Linked DNA regions of Skermanella rosea. The main gene of each other region encodes a partner of the protein of the gene in region 2 in a complex. Links are inferred from orthologs where the notes say so. Each region holds a gene or a part of one and is shown on either strand. Other genes may lie near its edges.

Evidence for each region.
Region 1: the proteins of tsaD (region 2) and tsaE are in contact, whole or in part, in a crystal structure (PDB 6N9A), measured with the Thermotoga maritima proteins. The link is inferred for Skermanella rosea from one-to-one orthologs. Residues at the interface, in WP_004082750.1 of Thermotoga maritima: Cys10, Asp11, Arg49, His50, Leu82, Gly84, Gly135, Gly136, Glu154, Thr155, Leu156, Asp157, Asp158, Ser159, Glu162, Asp165, Lys166, Arg169, Leu170, Tyr175, Lys213, Thr214, Leu217, Tyr218, Gln221, Arg222, Asn324; in WP_004082108.1 of Thermotoga maritima: Leu37, Gly38, Lys46, Lys57, Val59, Lys60, Ser61, Thr63, Phe64, Thr65, Leu66, Met67, Val69, Pro71, Tyr82, Arg83, Leu84, Asp86, Asp88, Phe89, Asp93, Ile128, Asp130, Glu131, Arg134.

What each region holds. Positions count from the first base shown.
Region 1 is NZ_CP086111.1:1,703,168-1,711,772, forward strand. What follows is about bases 2,220-5,037. They hold tsaE (tRNA (adenosine(37)-N6)-threonylcarbamoyltransferase complex ATPase subunit type 1 TsaE), read right to left. Parts: upstream 3,967-5,037; coding sequence 3,472-3,966; downstream 2,220-3,471. Other genes in these bases: JL101_RS07855 (nucleotidyltransferase family protein), read right to left, coding at 2,220-2,441; JL101_RS07860 (aminoglycoside phosphotransferase family protein), read right to left, coding at 2,441-3,475; JL101_RS07870 (NAD(P)/FAD-dependent oxidoreductase), read left to right, coding at 4,085-5,037. Outside these bases: double-strand break repair protein AddB, read right to left, coding at 1-1,516; more of JL101_RS07855, read right to left, coding at 1,713-2,219; more of JL101_RS07870, read left to right, coding at 5,038-5,107; JL101_RS07875 (hypothetical protein), read left to right, coding at 5,172-5,333; JL101_RS07880 (AMP nucleosidase), read right to left, coding at 5,344-6,855; signal recognition particle-docking protein FtsY, read right to left, coding at 6,863-7,972; tRNA (N(6)-L-threonylcarbamoyladenosine(37)-C(2))-methylthiotransferase MtaB, read right to left, coding at 7,966-8,605. UniProt on the Escherichia coli protein: Required for the formation of a threonylcarbamoyl group on adenosine at position 37 (t(6)A37) in tRNAs that read codons beginning with adenine.
Region 2 is NZ_CP086111.1:5,995,755-6,004,468, forward strand. The notes cover bases 1-2,927. They hold tsaD (tRNA (adenosine(37)-N6)-threonylcarbamoyltransferase complex transferase subunit TsaD), read right to left. Parts: upstream 2,036-2,927; coding sequence 965-2,035; downstream 1-964. Other genes in these bases: JL101_RS28085 (hypothetical protein), read left to right, coding at 171-626; JL101_RS28095 (hypothetical protein), read right to left, coding at 2,046-2,396; hemC (hydroxymethylbilane synthase), read left to right, coding at 2,572-2,927. In the rest of the region: more of hemC, read left to right, coding at 2,928-3,516; JL101_RS28105 (uroporphyrinogen-III synthase), read left to right, coding at 3,524-4,297; JL101_RS28110 (COG4223 family protein), read left to right, coding at 4,414-6,165; JL101_RS28115 (heme biosynthesis protein HemY), read left to right, coding at 6,165-7,634; JL101_RS28120 (GNAT family N-acetyltransferase), read left to right, coding at 7,737-8,240; JL101_RS28125 (RsmB/NOP family class I SAM-dependent RNA methyltransferase), read left to right, coding at 8,301-8,714.

The DNA.
Region 1 (8,605 bases), 4.3 Mb from region 2 along the record:
GCCACTCGGCCGGGGGCTGCGGGTCGGGCGCTTCCATGGCGTCGAAGAAGGGGGCGGCCATGGCGTGCAGGTGCTCGACATACTGGACCAGCTCGCGCCTCGTGTCGCCGCCGCGGTCGAAGCGGTTGTTCTCGGCCTCGTCCAGGGCGGCGAGAAGGCCGCGGAAGCCGGGCGCCGGGCGGGGGCCGCGCAGGACGGCGCGTTCCAGGTCGCGGGCCTGGGTGCGGAACCACAGCGGGTTGAGCCCGCCGCCCGCCAGCGGGTGCTTGAGCACGGCCAGGAGCGGCAGCGGGTCGGCCCGTTCGACCGCGCAGGCGGCGGTCAGGCGCAGGTAGGTGCCGACGGCGGTGTCGGCCAGCGGCCGGCCGCCGGAATCGTCCACCGCGATGTTCCAGCGCTCCAGCGCGGTGGCGACCCGGCGGGCGAGGTTGCGGTCGGGCGTCACCAGGGCGGCGGTGCGGTCGGGGACTTCCAGCGTCTGGCGCATCATCAGGGCGATGACGGCGGCCTCCTCCTGGGAGGTCGGGCAGTCGATCCGGGTTATGCCGTCGAGCGCGCCTTCGTCGATGCCGTCTAGCCCCCGCCAGGCCTCGGTCGTCGCCGCGGGCCGCATCGCCTCGCTGAGCAGGCGGGTGCGCGCCGGGTTGCCGGGGGTCAGCGGGCAGTCCCAAGGCTCGACCCGGTCGCGCGGCAGGTCGAGCTTGCGCAGCAGGCTGGCCATGCCGTGCTGGGGGTGGCCGTCGTCGGACGCCGCCGCGTCCCAGCTCGTCTCGTCCATGTCGGTGTCGAGGCCGGGAAGGACGACGCAGCCGTTGGGCATGGTCGCGACGACGGCCAGGAGTTCGGCGGTCGCCGGGATGGTGCCGGTCGAGCCGGCGGCGATCACCGGGCCGGCCGGCGGGTTGGCCCGCCACGCCTCGGCCTGGGCCTTGAGGACGAGGTTGCGCCGCTCGGCGGCGTCGATGGCGCCTTCCAGCTCCAGGATGGTCGGCCAGACATGGGTCAGGATCTTCAGGAATTCCAGCGTGACCTGCCAGTGCTGGGCGTATTCCTCCGGCACCAGCCCTTCGAGCCGGTCGAACGGCACGCCCTCGGTCTGCACCTGGTCGAGCAGGCGGGCGAGGTCGGCCGCCAGCCGGGCGGCTTGGTCGGCGGTGATGGACTTGCCGTCCTTCCTGAGGATGGCCTGGGCCAGGAGGAGCTGGCGGCGCAGGCTGGTCAGGGCGGGAGGCAGGTCGAGCGCGCCGGCGAGGCCGGGGATCTCCTCGATCGCGAGGCTGAGCTCGTCGGCGTCGATGTCGCCGAGCGGGCTCATGCGCGGCAGGAGCTGGGGAGCGCCGCCGGAGAGGCGGAGGAAGGCTTCGCGCAGGGTCCGGCAGGCGCGCCGGGTCGGCAGCAGGACGGTATGGCCGGCAAGGGCCAGCGGACCGCCGTCCGCCTCCACGCGGGCGAGGATGCCGGTCGCCAGGGCATCGACGAACGGTACGCCCGAGGGGATGTTGAAGACTTGCGCCATGGGTCCGGGGCCTGTGGGTTCCTGGTGCGTCGGGCGGAGGCGTGCTGGAGAACCGTAGGTCGGGTAGAGCGCAGCGGCACCCGACGCGGATGCACCGGCCCGTCGGGTGCCGCTGCGCTCTACCCGACCTACAGGAGTCTTGAAACCCTACTATAGGTGGGACGCGGAACGCAAATCTTTCCAAGATATGGTATCGTCAGGACTCGCTGTGGTGCGGCCGGACTTCCAGGTGCTCGTCCACCTTGGCGATGCTGGCCGGGGTCCCGACGTGGAACCACAGGCCGTCATGGCGCATCCCGTAGAGCCGCTCGCTTTCCAGCAGCCGGTCCCAGATCAGGTTGGTCGAGAAGGCGCCCGATGGCACGTCGGCGAACAGTTCCGGCTTGAGGATCTGGACGCCGGCGAAGACGAAGGGGGCGATCTCGCCGCTGCGGCGGCGGGTCAGGCGGCCCAGCGGGTCCATGTGGAAGTCGCCCTTGCCGTCGTAGCCGAAGGCGGCGACGGCCGGGTGGAGCAGCAGCAGGGCGTCCATGGTCTCCGGGTTCCAGGCCCGGGTCAGGCGGTCGATGGCCGGGGTGGGGCCGTCGAGCCACAGGATGTCGGAATTGACCGACAGGAACGGGTCGGTGCCGAGCAGCGGCAGGGCCTGCCGGATGCCGCCGCCGGTCTCCAGCAGGTCCGCCTCGGGCGACAGGACGATGCGGGGGGACGTGCGGCCCGCGAGGTGGTCCGCGATCATCTCGCCCTTGTAGTGGGTGTTCACGACGGCGGTTCCGATGCCGGCGGCGGCGATGCGGTCGAGCGCGTGGTCGAGCAGGGGTTTCCCCGCCACGGGGATCAGCGGCTTGGGCCGTTCCAGCGTCAAGGGCCGCATGCGCAGGCCGAGCCCGGCGGCCAGCACCATGGCGTGGGTCAGGGTCGTCATTATTCGGGTGCTTTCGAAAGGTCGGTGGGCGGGTTGAAAAGGGGAGCGCGGACAGGGGGCGGCAGGGTGCGGTCGAACCAGTCGCGCACCGGCGCCAGGGCCGGATGCTCCAGCTTCGCCTCCAGCAGGCGCCAGACGCGGGGCAGGTGGCGCAGATAGCCGGAACGGCCGTCGCGGAGATGCAGCCGGGCGAAGACCGCCACGATCCGGGTGTGCCGGACGGCGCCCAGCACGGCGTAGGAACGCAGGAAGGCGTCGCGGTCCAGGCCGGGGAACGCGTCCAGGTAATGGCCCAGCATGGCAGCCGCCAAGTCGGACGGAACGTCGCGCCGGGCATCCTCCAGCAGCGACACGAGGTCGTAGCTGATCGGCCCGAGGCCGGCGTTCTGGAAGTCCAGCAGCCCGCAGGCGGATGCGCCCGGACGGCCGTCGAGCCGCATCAGGTTGTCCACATGGTAGTCGCGGTGCATCAGCGACGTGCCGAATCCTACCGCGTCGGGGACGGTCGCCCACCAGGCCCGCTCCAGGTCGGCGCGCTCCTCGGCGGTGGCGGCGCGGCCCAGGGCGGCCGGGACGTAGACGTCGGCCAGCAGCATCACCTGCTCGATGAACAGGGCGGCGTCGTAGCGGGGCAGGCCGAGCGGAGTTGCCCGGGCGGGGTCGAAGCGCCGGTGCAGGGCGACGAGGGCGTCCACCGCCAGGCGGTAGAGGTCCGCGGGGTCGGCGCCCTGGTCCATCAGGCGGGTGAAGGTCGCGTCGCCGAAATCCTCGATCAGCAGCAGGCCGGCCTCGGGCTCCCCGGCGAGGATGTGCGGCGCCGAGAGGCCGAATCCTTGCAGCAGGCCGGAGATCGCGACGAAGGGGATCACGTCCTCCGCCGGGTTCGGCGAGTCCATCAGCAGGGCGCTGTCGGTACCGCGGCGGAGGCGGAGGTAGCGCCGCGCCGAGGCGTCGCCCGCCAGGGCCGTGCGGTCGGCATCGCCCCAGCCCTGCGCGGCCAGGAAGCCGGTGATGGTGTCTTCGCGGGGGGTCACGGCTGCTCCAGGCTCCCCAGGCGGTCGGCCCAGCCGCCGTGGCCGGTCAGGGTGGCGCGGCGCGCGGTCGCTTCCGGGCCGAAGGACAGGGCGATGTCGAGCCGTTCCGGCGGCAGGAGGGATCCCAGCCGGTCGGGCCATTCGACCAGGGCGATGCCGCCGGAGCGGACCTCGTCCCAGCCGAGCTCGATCACCTCGTCCGGGCCGCCCAGACGGTAGAGGTCGAAATGCCAGACCGGGGCCGCCGGGGTGTCGTAGGTCTGGACCAGGGTGAAGGTCGGGCTCGGCACCTCGTCGTCCGGGTCTCCCAGCGACTGGATCAGCGCGCGGGCGAACGCCGTCTTGCCGGCGCCCAGGTCGCCGCGCAGCGCCACCATGTCGCCGGCGCGGAGCAGGGATCCGACGCGGCGCGCGAGGTCCGCCGTGGCGGCCTCGTCCCCGAGGTCGATGACCAGGTCAACGGAGGGGGCTTGCTGACGCTGTGCCGTCATGGTCGTGCGCTTGCTTCCTTTACCCGGCCCCGCGGAAGGCGGGGGTTTGATCGTGCCCGGAAATCCGCTAATGAGGGGCTGGCAGTGCAAAACTCTTCCTAGCTTTTCCGGAGTCCCCATGTCGAGCCCCGAGCAGCATACCGATGTCGCCATTATCGGTGCCGGTCCCGTTGGTCTGTTCGCCATCTTCGAATGCGGCATGCTTCGCATGAAATGCCATGTGATCGATGCCCTCGACATGGTCGGCGGGCAGTGCGCGGCGCTCTACCCGGAGAAGCCCATTTACGACATTCCCGGTTACCCTTCCATTGACGCGGCCGACCTGATCGACCGGCTGAGCGAACAATGCGCCTCCTTCGGGCCGGTCTTCCACCTGGGCCAGCAGGTCACCGGGCTGACCCCGGCGGAAGGCGGGCGCTGGCTGGTGGAGACTTCGACCGGCACGCGGATCAACGCCCGCGCGGTGATCGTCGCGGCGGGTGTCGGCGCCTTCGGCCCGAACCGGCCGCCGCTGGACGGGCTGGAGCGGTTCGAGGGCACGTCGGTGCATTACCTGGTGCGGCGGCGCATGGACTATGCCGGCAAGCGGGTGGTGATCGCCGGCGGCGGCGACTCCGCCGTGGACTGGGCGATCAGCCTGGCCGAGGTCGCGGAGCAGATCATGGTGGTGCATCGCCGGCCCAAGTTCCGCGCCGCCCCGGAAAGCGTCGCCCGGATGGAGCAGCTGACCCGGGAGGGCCGGATCGAGATGGTGGTGCCCTACCAGCTCTCCGGGCTGGAGGGAGCCGACGGCCAGCTGACCGGCGTGCGGGTCGCGACCCTGGACGGCGAGGAGAAGGTGCTGGACGCCGACGTGCTGCTGCCGTTCTTCGGGCTCGCCATGAACCTGGGGCCGATCGCGGAGTGGGGCCTCGACCTGGAGAAGCACCATATCCGGATCGACCAGGCGACCTGCGCCACCAGCGCGCCGGGCATCTTCGCGATCGGCGACATCGCCACATATCCGGGCAAGCTGAAGCTGATCCTGACCGGCTTCGCGGAAGCCGCGTCGGCCGCCCATTCGGCCTTCCCGCTGGTCCATCCGGGCGAGGTGCTGCATTTCGAGTACTCGACCACCAAGGGGGTGCCGGGAGCGGCCTGACGGGCGACGGGACGAAACCCTTGGCTGTTTAAGCTGTTGTCCTACCACGCACTGGAGGATGACCATGAAACAGCCGCATACCGAACAGACGGTCAAGCACACCGAAGACCAGCAGAACACCGGCAACCACCATAAGCCGGACGCTCCCGACGCCGGCGGACCCGACAAGTTCGGCGGCACCCGGAAGGGGGCGGAGAACGTCGAGTCCGAGGGCGGGAAGAAGTAACCTTCCTCCCTTACTGGAAAGCTGCCTCCGCGAAGCTGCGGAGCTTGCGCGAGTGCAGCTTTTCCAGCCCGTTTTTCCGAAGAAGCTCCATCGCCAGCACGCCGATCTTCAGGTGCTGGTCCACCTGGTTCCGATAGAAATTGTTCGCCATGCCCGGCAGCTTCAGCTCGCCGTGCAGCGGCTTGTCGGAGACGCACAGCAGCGTCCCGTAGGGCACCCGGAAGCGGAAGCCGTTGGCCGCGATGGTGGCGCTTTCCATGTCCAGCGCGATCGCGCGGCTCTGGCTGAAGCGCTGGACCATCTCGCTGTGGTCCCGCAGTTCCCAGTTCCGGTTGTCGATGGTCGCGACCGTTCCGGTCCGCATCACCCGTTTCAATTCATAGCCGGTCAGGCCGGTGATCTGCCCGACCGCCGCCTCCAGGGCCACCTGGACCTCGGCCAGGGGCGGGACCGGGACCCAGATCGGCAGGTCGGCGTCCAGCACGTGGTCCTCGCGCACATAGCCGTGGGCCAGGACATAGTCGCCCAGCCGCTGGGTGTTGCGCAGGCCGGCGCAGTGGCCCAGCATGATCCAGGCATGCGGGCGCAGCACGGCGATGTGGTCGGTTATCGTCTTGGCGTTGCTGGGGCCGACGCCGATATTGACCATGGTGATCCCGGAGCCGTCCGGGCGCTTCAGGTGGTAGGCCGGCATCTGCGGCAGGCGGCCTACGCGAGTCCCCTGCGGGTCGGCCGGACCCAGGTTCTGGTTGGGGATGACGAAGTCGCCAGGCTCGACGAAGGCGGTGTACTGGCGGCGGTAGGCCTGCTGCTCCGGATCGTCGGTCGGCGACATCACCTCCATGCCGAGGCGGATGAACTCGTCGATATAGAATTGGTAGTTGGTGAACAGGACGAAGTTCTGGAAATGCTCCGGCGCGGTCGCGGTGTAGTGCTTCAGCCGGTGCAGCGAATAATCAACCCGCGGCCCGGTGAACAGCGCCAACGGCTCCGGCTCGTCGGCCGCCAGCCGGTGGGTTCCGTTGACGATGCTGTCGTCCATCTGCGACAGGTCGGGCAGGTCGAAGCTGTCGCGCATCCGGCCGAGCCGTTCCGGTGTCAGGTCGCCCTCGACGTGCAGTCCCTCGGGAAAGGCGAAATGGACCGGGATCGGCTGCCGGCTGACGCCGACCTCCAGCACCACGCCATGGTTGCGGCGCAGCAGCTCGAACTGCTCCAGGTAATAGTTGTGGAACAGGTCGGGGCGGGTCAGCGTGGTGGCGTAGGTGCCGGGACCGGCGACGAAGCCGTAGGACAGCCGGGTGTCGACCCGCGTGCTGGTGTCGGTATGGACGCGCAGGAACGGGTAGCAGGCGTGGACGCGTTGCTGCATCTCCTCGCCCTTGGCGAAGCGGCCGAAGCAGTCGCGCAGGTAGGCGGTGTTCGCCTCGTAGATCTCGCGCACCCGATCGACCGCCGCGGCGGGATCGGTGAAGTGTTCCGCCGCGAAGGGAAGGCCGATATGGCTGTACGAGTTCTGCATCGTTACCTCAAGATTCAAGACCCATCAGGGAGCGGGCGAAGGAGCCCGCCTCGAAGGGGCGCATGTCCTCTATGCTCTCGCCGACGCCGATATAGTGGACCGGCAGCTTGTACTTCTCCGCCAGGGCCACCAGGACGCCGCCGCGCGCCGAACCGTCCAGCTTGGTCAGGATCAGCCCGTTCACGCTGACCATCTCCCGGAACACCTCGACCTGCGAGTGCGCATTCTGGCCGGTCGTGGCGTCGAGCACCAGCAGGACCGAATGGGGCGCCTCGGGATCGAGCTTCTTCACGACGCGGATGATCTTCTGGAGCTCGGCCATCAGGTTGGCCTTGTTCTGGAGCCGCCCCGCCGTGTCGATCAGCAGCACGTCGGTCTTCTCGCGCCGCGCCCGCTCCAGCGCGTCGAAGGCGAGGCCGGCGGCGTCGGCGCCGGTCTCCTTGGCGATCACGGGGCAGCCGGAGCGTTCGCCCCAGACCTGGAGCTGCTGGACCGCCGCGGCGCGGAAGGTGTCGCCGGCGGCGATGATGACCGACTTGCCCTCCTGCCGGAACTGCTTGGCCATCTTGCCGATGGTCGTCGTCTTGCCGGCGCCGTTGACGCCGACCACCAGGACGACGTGGGGCTTGGCGGCGGCGTCGATCTCCAGCGGCTCGGCGACCGGCTCCAGGATCTGCGCGATGCTGGCGGCCAGGGTGCGCCGGACCTCATCGGGCGAGACCTCCTTGCCGAAGCGGGTGCGCGCCAGCTCGGCGGTCACCTTGGCCGCCGTCACCGGACCCAGGTCGGCGGTGATCAGCAGCTCCTCCAGCTCCTCCAGCGCCTCGTCGTCGAGCTTGCGCTTGGTGAAGATGCCGGTGATGCCGTCGGTCAGCTTGGTCGTGGACTTGGTCAGCCCCTCGCGCAGGCGCGACAGCCAGCCCTTGCGGGCGGGTTGCTCGGGTTCGGGGGTGAGCGCCGCGACGGGCTCCGGCTCCGGTTCCGGGACCGGTTCGGGTTCCGGCTCGACCTCGGCGACGGGTTCAGGTTCCGGCGGAGTGTCGAAGACCTTGGGTCCGACGTCCTCGGGCTTGGTCTCGGTCGGCTCCTGCTTGTTGCGGCGCCAGAATTTCAGCATGAAGTGCTCCGCTCGATCCGGCCGACCAGATGCTCGCCGTCGACGCCGACGATGGCGGCGCGCACGATGGCGCCGGGTTCGACCGGCTGGTCCAGGCGCACTTCGGCGAATTGCTCGGTACGGCCGATGGTTTCCTTTTCCGCCAGCACGGCGGCATGGGTTCCGACGCGCCCGGCCAGGAAGCGGCCGACCGCGCGCGCGCCGGCCTCGCGCAGGCGGGCGGCGCGCTCCTTGCGCAGGCCGCCGTCGACCTGCGGCATCTTCGCGGCCGGCGTGCCGGGGCGGGGGGAGTAGGGGAAGATGTGCAGCCAGGTCAGGCCGCAGTCGTCCACGGCGCGCAGCGTGTTCTCGAACATCTCGTCGGTCTCGGTCGGGAAACCGGCGATCAGGTCGGCGCCGAACACCATGTCCGGACGCAGGTCGCGGGCCCGGCGGCAGAACTCGATCGCGTCGCCGCGCAGGTGGCGACGCTTCATCCGCTTCAGCACCATGTCGTCGCCGGCCTGGAGGCTGACATGGAGGTGCGGCATCAGGCGCGGCTCCTCCGCGATCAGGCGCCACAGGTCGTCGTCGATCTCCACCGGGTCGAGCGAGGATAGGCGCAGGCGCTTCAGGTCCGGCACCTGGGCCAGC
Region 2 (8,714 bases):
ATTCCCCTGGTGGCGGACGGCGCAGTCATTACGGGAGCGGCGCCGGGATGGCAACCGGGTTGCTCGGATCGCCGGGTCCGCTTCGCCCAGGCGCATACGATGGGAGGGTGCTGGCGCTTCCGCACGATTTCGGATAAATTGGGGGCGACTTGGCTCGAAGGATCATCGTCATGGCATCGGTACGCATCACCGTCGGGGGGTCAGACACCGTTCGCCTTGATCCGGCGGAGGTTCTAACCGGCGGAAGTGCATTCCGGCTCTCCGAAACCTGGAAAGGTTTCGTTCAATCGAGCTGGATCGGTGCTTGCGAGGTGATCCATCCGGAATTGCGTCCGCGAGAACCCGAAGAACTTTTGCTGCGCCGTGCGGCGGGCGAAGCCTGGGAAGATTTTTCGGCACGGCTGGATCGTCACTCAGGCGTGATGGATGATTCCACCGAGAACGATCCTGGTTTTTCTTCGATCGACTTCCTGTTTTTCCAACCACGCCCGAGCCAAGCTGTCGCCGGGAGGATGACCGAGCCGGAAATCCACCCACGGGAACCCGGCGATCGGGATCTGCGCCAGGCGTGCGATGAAGCTTGGCAGGCGTTTCTTGGTGATCGGTCTGGACTTTCCCGGGAATGACTCCGACGGTACTGAAGCTTCGTCCTTTGCAGTCTCTCAATCATCGGCAGGTTCAGGGGCTGCTTTCCGCAATATCACAAATCATACGCTCTCCTGAAGAACCGGACCGAATCGCCTCCAGGGATAATGAGACCTATTGCATAGTGTCCCGGCATACCGGCTTCGAAAACGAGATCATTTCCATCATTTATCGGTATGAGCGGATGAGGCCGACGGGGGCTGTCACTCTCTGCGACGGCTCCTCGCATGAAGGCGATCTGAACATCATAGACGTTCAATCGGTAAAGGCCTTACGTCCGGGGACATGATGAATAAGCGGGCCAAGCCGGGCGAGGCCTTCACGCCTTGGCGCCCTTGCCCTCCGGCTTCCGGGCGGTCGGGTCGAGCGGCCAGCGGGGGCGGGGCGCGAAATCGAGGCCGTCGGACTGGCCGAGCCTGAGCCGTTCCAGCCCAGCCCAGGCGATCATCACCGCATTGTCGGTGCACAACCGCATCGGCGGCGCCTGGAAACGGAACCCCTGCTTGTCCGCCAGGGCGGTCAGCCGGGCGCGCAGGTACTTGTTGGCCGCGACGCCGCCCGCCACCACCAGAGTGTCGCCGGTCGGGTGCTCGGCGCGGAACCGGGCCATGGCGCGGGCGCAGCGATCGACCATCACGTCGCCGACGGCGGCCTGGAACCCGGCGGCGAGGTCCTGGACGTCGGCCGGATCGAGCGGGCCGGGCGGCAGTTCGTCCAGGCGGTTGCGCACCGCCGTCTTCAGGCCGGAGAAGGAGAAGTCGCAACCCGGTCGCCCCTTCATCGGGCGCGGCAGCTCGAACCGCGCGGGATCGCCGCCCTCCGCCGCCCGTTCCAGCAGCGGCCCGCCGGGATAGCCCAGGCCCATCAGCTTGGCCGCCTTGTCGAACGCCTCGCCGACCGCGTCGTCGATCGTGGTGCCGAGCCGCCGGTAGCGTCCGACCCCCTCGACCGCCAGGATCTGGCAATGGCCGCCCGACACCAGCAGCAGCAGATAAGGAAAGGCCAGGCCTTCCGGCGCCGGGTCGGTCAGCCGCGCGGTCAGGGCGTGGCCTTCCAGGTGGTTGACCGCGACGAAGGGCAGGCCGCGCACGGCGGCGATCGCCTTGGCGGTCATCACGCCGACGATCACCCCGCCGATCAGTCCCGGCCCGCCGGTCGCGGCGACGCCGTCGAGCCGGTCGAAGCCGATGCCCGCCTCGTCCATGGCGCGGCGGACCAGGCCGTCCAGGTGGTCCAGGTGGGCGCGGGCGGCGATCTCGGGCACGACGCCGCCATAGGGGTGATGGTCGGAGAGCTGGGACAGCACGACGTCGCCCAGGATCTCGCGCCGGTCGGTGACGACGGCGGCGGCCGTCTCGTCGCAGCTCGTCTCGATGCCAAGAACTATCATTCGGATGCGATCAGGTTCGGGTCAGGGTTTCGGTCAGGATCTGCTTGGTGATGACCAGCGAAAGGCAGCCGTTCTCGACTTCCAGGAACTTCTCGGACGACCGGGGCAGCGGGATCTTGTTCTTGCGGCAGAACAGGATCAGGAAGGCGGCGATCTCGCCCTGGCCGAACCGCAGTTCGTGAAGCTTGCGGGCGCCGATCTGCTCGATCTGCACGAACAGCTGAAGCTCCGGCTCGGTCGCCGTCCAGACCCGCCGGACCTGCCCATGCGGCATCTTGTCCGGATGCACGGCCGAGAAAAGCCGGACCGCCTCGCGTACCGCGTCGTTCGAGAAAATCACCTGCCTGCGTTCCGTGATCATCCGTCGCCTCTCCACCAGCCGCGCCGCACCGCGGCAACGCGATCCCATCGCACCGCAGCGACGGGACATCGAGACATACAGCGTAAAAGCCCCTATACCAACGGACTTTCCACTTGCGCCGTCCAGGCCCATGTGGGGACTTCCGCAGCGGTCCGTAACGTCCTAAAGAAAAATCATGAGCATCCCTGTGCGAACCGGCCCCGTCCGTATCGGCACGCGCGGCAGCCCCCTGGCGCTGGCGCAGGCCCACCAGACCCGCGCCCGCCTGGCCGCGGCCCACGCCGCGCTGGCGGCTCCCGACGCGATCGAGATCGTGGTGATCAGAACCACCGGCGACCGCATCCAGGACCGTACCCTGATGGAGGCGGGCGGCAAGGGTCTCTTCACCAAGGAGATCGAGGAGGCGCTGGTCGCCGGGTCGATCGACCTTGCGGTCCATTCCATGAAGGACGTGCCGACCTGGCTGCCCGACGGGCTGGAGATCCGCTGCCTGCTGCCGCGCGAGGACCCGCGCGACGCCTTCTTCTCCAACGTCGCCGCCCATATCGACGACCTGCCGGAAGGCGCCGTGGTCGGCACCGCGAGCCTGCGCCGCCAGGCCCAGGTGCTGGCGCGGCGGCCCGACCTGAAGGTGGTGCCGATCCGGGGCAACGTGGAGACGCGGCTGCGCAAGCTGGCCGACGGCGAGGTCGACGCGACCCTGCTGGCGCTCGCCGGCCTGAAGCGGCTCGACATGACCGACCGGATCACCTCGGTGATCGAGCCCGACGTCATGCTGCCCGCCGTGGCGCAGGGCGCCATCGGCATCGAGACCCGGGCGGACGACGACGTGACCAACGCGCTGCTGGCGCCGCTCAACTGCGAGGCCACCATGGTCCGGGTCTCGGCGGAGCGGGCGCTGCTGGCGTCGCTCGACGGATCCTGCCGCACGCCGATCGCGGCGCTGGCCCGGCTCGACGAGGCCGGCACCTTGACGCTCGACGCGCTGGTGGCCGATCCCGCCGGCAAACAGATTCTCGGCACGGCGCGCCGGGGAACCGCGGCCGACGCCCTCGCCATGGGCCGCGACGCCGGGGAGGAGCTGAAAAGCCTGATGCCGCCGGACTTCTTCGTGCCGTGAGCGGACCGTGACCGGGCAGCCCCAACGCACGGGATCTCTTCCCGCCGGACCGCGGCGCATCCTGATCACGCGCCCGCGCGAGGATTCCGAGGCGCTCGCCTCGGAACTGCGCGGGCGCGGCTTCGAGCCGGTGGTCCAGCCGCTGCTCGAAATCCGGAACCTGCCCGGCCCGCCGCTGGAGCTGGACGGCGTACAGGCCCTCCTGTTCACGAGCGCCAACGGCGTACGAGCAACCGCAGCGCGTACGGCCAGGCGCGACCTGCCGGCACTGGCCGTCGGGGACGCCACCGCCCGATGCGCCCGGGAGGCCGGCTTCGTCCGGGTCGAAAGCGCCCGGGGTGATGTCGGCAGCCTCGCCCGGCTGGTGGCCGACCGTCTCGATCCCGCGGCCGGACGGCTGTACCATGCCGCCGGCAGCGCCGTGGCCGGCGACCTTGCCGGGGATCTCGGCCGGGCCGGCTTCACGGTGGAGCGCGAAGTGCTGTACGCGGCCGAGCCGGTGACCGGGCTGCTGCCCGGGACGGTGGAAGCGCTGTACGCAGGTACAATCGACGCAGTCCTGTTTTTCTCTCCCCGGTCGGCGCAAAGCTTTGTTAAGGTTGTTCAGAAGGCGGGGCTGGCCGATCGGCTCGGAGAAATCCTGGCTTTCTGCCTGAGCGAAGCGGTCGGTACGGCGGTGCGTACGGTGGGGTGGCGCGACATCCTCATCGCACGCCGGCCGGATCAGGCGGCTCTGCTTGATCTCCTCGCACCCGCCAGGACCCTTTCCCAGCCGGATTGAAAACGTCGGTTGGACCCCGGACCGGATCCCAACCCCGGACCGGAACCAAGTGCAAGAACAGTCAGACGAATAACCGCCAACGATAAACGCCCCCAGGGAATACGAGAAGGCCGCTCATGAGTCCCCGTCCCCCCGACCAATCGGATAACGACCCGACCGTGCCGGATCCGTCCGACGGCACCAACCCGACCGGCTCCGCAGCCGAGCGCATCATCGAGAAGTTCGGCGGCATCCGCCCTATGGCCCACAAGCTGGGCATGCCGGTCACGACGGTCCAGGGATGGAAGAAGCGCGGAGCGATCCCCAGCGCGCGCCATCCCGACCTGCTCGCCGCCGCCGGCCGCCACAACGTGTCGCTGGACCAGGCCGAGCTCGACGCGGCCGCCCCGGCCGACGAGCGCACCAGCGAGGATCGCACGGTCGAAGATCGCGCAGCGGACGAGACGACGCCCGCCGGCATCATCGCGCCGGAGCCCTCCGCCGCCGACACGCCGGCGGCCGGGACTCCCTCGGCCACGCCTTGGAGCAGCCCGCGCAGCTACGAGCGGCCCGCCGACACCTCGACCGAGCCCGAAACAGAAACCGCGACCAGGACCATGGCTGAGCCGACCCATCACGACCAAGAGCCGGTCCGCACGTCCGAACCCGCCCGGACGTCCGGCGGCGGCAAGGGCCTCGCGACCTTCGCCATCCTGCTGGCGCTGGCCGGCACCGGGGCGGCCGTCACCGCGCCCCAGTGGGGACCGCAGGTCATCCCGCAGATCTGGCCGCCGCGCACCGGCGCCGACACCGGTGCTTCCCAGCAGATCTCCGCGCTCGAACAGCGGGTCCAGGAGCTGGCGTCGCGCGGCACGGATACCGCGCCGCTGAACGAGCGGATTTCGCAACTCGAGCAGCGCCTGTCCGAAGTGTCCCAGGCGCAGTCGCAGCAGCAGCCGGAGCAGTCCGGTCCGGCCGGCCTCGACCAGGCCCAGGTCGAAGCGATCGTGCAGGACCGCGTCCAGCAACTCGCCGGCCGGATCGGCGCGCTGGAGCAGCGGCCCCAGCCGCAGCCGGGCGTCGACCGCCAGGCCCTCGACGCCCGCGTCGCTCCCCTGGAGCAGCAGCTCCAGGCACTCTCCCAGGTCCGCGACCGGGTGCAGCAGCTCGAAGGCCGCGTCGGCACGCTCGACCAGCAGCAGGCGCAGGCCATCGCGCAGCTGCGCAGCAGCGTCGCCGGGCTGGAGCAGGAGGCCAACCGCCTCGCCCAGGAGATCAACAACACCTCGAACCGCGCCGCCCAGGTGGCCGAGACGCTGACCCTGCGCCAGGCCCAGGAAAGCAAGGCCCAGGCCCTGGTGCTCGCTGCCGGCCAGCTCCGCGCGGCGCTCCAGAGCTCGCGGCCGTTCGCGTCCGAACTGTCCGCGGTGCGCGCGGTCAACCTGCAGGATCCGCAGGTGGTGCAGGCGCTCGGCGCGATCGAGCCCCATGCCGCCGACGGGATCCCGACCGAGGCGCAACTGAACGAGCGGTTCTCCGACGTCGCGGGCGAGATCGTCCGCGCCGGGGTGCTCGCCAGCGGCGAAGGCGGCCAATGGTGGGACAAGGCGCTCTCGACCGCCTCCTCCCTGGTCAGCGTCCGGCGGACCGCCGGCGAGATCGAAGGCAGCGGCGCCGACGCGGTCACCGCCCGGGCGGAGCGCAACCTGAAGTCCGGCCGCCTGGACGAGGCCGTCAAGGAGCTCGAGTCCCTGACCGGCGAGCCGGCCAAGGTGGCCCAGCCCTGGATCGAGGACGCCAAGGCGCGCCTCGCCGCCAACGAGGCCGGCGCGCTGCTGACCGGCCAGGCCATCGCCCGCCTGGCGGGCTCCGCCGGAGGCAACCAATAATGACCCGCGCCATCTGGTTCCTGATCAAGCTGGCGATCGTCGTCGCGATCGCCATCTATCTCGTCGAAAACCCCGGCGCGGTCACGATCGACTGGCAGGGCTACGTCATCAACACGTCCTTCGCCATGCTGCTGCTGGTGACGGTGGCGATCATCGCGATCGTGGCGCTGGCCTACCGGCTGTATCGAGGCGTCCGCGGCGCGCCGGGGGCCTTCGGCCGCCGCAGCCGGGCACGCAAGCGCGAGCGTGGCTACCGGGCGCTGACCCGCGGCATGGTCGCGGTGGCGGCCGGCGACGCCGCCGGCGCGCGGCGCTATGCCCGCGAGGCCGACACCATGCTGCGCGACCCGCCGCTGACCATGCTGCTGTCGGCCCAGGCCGCCCAGCTGAACGGCGACGAGAAGGCGGCGGAACGCTATTTCCAGACCATGCTGGAACGGCCGGAGACGGCCTTCCTCGGCGTGCGCGGCCTGCTGACCCAGGCGATCCGGGACGGCAACCAGACCGAGGCGCTGCAGCTGGCCCGCCGGGCCAAGTCTCTCCAGCCGCAGACGCCGTGGGTGCTCACCACCCTGTTCGACCTGGAGACCCGGGCCGCCCAGTGGGGCCGGGCCGAGCAGACCCTGCTCGACGGCATGAAGTCGGGTGCCTTCCCGGCGGAGGCCGGCCGGCACCACCGCGCCGCCCTGTTGCTGGAACGCAGCTACGAGGCCGAGCTGGAGGGGCATCACGACGATGCCCTGCGCCACGCCCAGGCCGCCGCCAAGCTGGAACCCGCGTTCCCGCCGGCCGCCTCGCGCCTGGCCCGCCTGCTGGCCCGCACCGGCAAGCACCGCAAGGCCGGCAAGGTGATCGAGAAGGCCTGGAGCACCCGGCCGCATCCCGAACTGGCCGACGCCTACCGCGACATCAGCCCGGACAGCGACCCGCTGGCCCAGGTCAAGCGGTTCGAGCGGCTCCAGTCGATGGTGCCCAACGACCTGGAGGGACATGTGGCCCTGGCCCGCGCCGCCATGGCCGCCAAGCTGTGGGGCGAGGCCCGCAACCACCTGAGCAAGGCGCTGGCGGAGCGTCCGAGCGACCGGGTCTACCGCATGCTGGCCGAACTGGCCGAGGCGGAGCACGGCGACATCGCCGCCGCCCGCGACTGGCTGGCCAAGGCCGCCAACGCCGAGCCGGACCCGATCTGGGTCTGCAAGGAATGCGGCACCCTGTCAAAGTCCTGGCGCAGCCTCTGCGGCCAGTGCGGCGCCTTCGACAGCATGGAATGGAAGCTCCCTAGCGTTGCCATCCAGATCGCCGAACCCCACCGCCTGCCGCCCGCGAAGCCCTCCGAGTCCCCCGCTTCGCCCCAGCCGGCGACCACGACGACGGTGGTGCAGCAGCCGGAGGATACGCCGGCGGCCGCTCCGCCGCAGGGAACACAGCAGGGAACCACGGCGCAGCAGCCGCAACCGGCTGCGGGTTAGGAACGTCCTGTCAAGCCTGGAGAGCCGCCGCGTGGCGGCTCTTCTCGTTCTGGCCCTCAGCACTGCCTCTGCCGGCGCTCTATCGGTCGGGAGGTTCAAGAGATGATCGCCGTGAAGCAGACCCGCCCCTCGCATCATTCCGGCACGATCCGGCCCGCTACGCCCGACGACCTCACGGCCCTCAAGGCGATCATCGATGCGAACGGCCTGTTTCCCTCGGGCATGCTGGACGAGATGATGGCCGGCTATCTCAACGGCGATGCCGGCGACGACGCTTGGCTTGCCGACGACGACAATGGGCCGGTAGCGGTCGCCTACTACGCGCCCGAGCGGATGACCGCGGGAACCTGGAACCTGTACCTGATCGCCGTACATCCCGACTGCCAAGGGCAGGGGCGCGGTGCCGCCCTGCTGCGCCACATCGAACGGATACTGGCGATACGGGGCGAGCGCCTGCTTCTGGTGGAGACTTCGGGACTTCCGGATTTCGAGCGCACGCGGGCGTTCTACCGCAAGTGCGGCTACGAGGAGGAAGGCCGGATACGGGACTTCTACCAAGCCGACGAGGACAAGGTGATTTTCCGGAAGGCGCTCGTCCCGGCTTAGACCCGCCCCCGAGCCTTTTCCGATTCGACAAGCCCCCCTCCGCGCGCTAAACCGCGCGGCATGACCGACAGCACGCTGGCATCCCGCAACGCCGCCCTCGACCTGCTCGAGTCGGTGCTGCGCAAGAAGATCCCGCTCGACGATGCGTTCGACGCGCACGAGGGGCTGGACGCCCTGGAGCCGCGCGACCGCGCCTTCGTAAGGCTGATGGTGGCGACCGTCCTGCGCCGCCTGGGACAGATCGACGCCCTGGTGTCGGCGGCCCTGACCAAGCCCGACCCGGTCCGCGCCGGCGTCCTCGACATCCTGCGGCTCGGCACGGCCCAGCTCGTGTTCCTCGACACGCCGCCGCACGCCGCGGTCGACACCTCGGTGGCCGCGGCGGAACAGCGCGGGCTCAGCCATTACAAGGGCCTGATCAACGCCGTGCTGCGCCGGGTCGCCCGCGAGGGCGCCGACCAGGCGAAGAAGCAG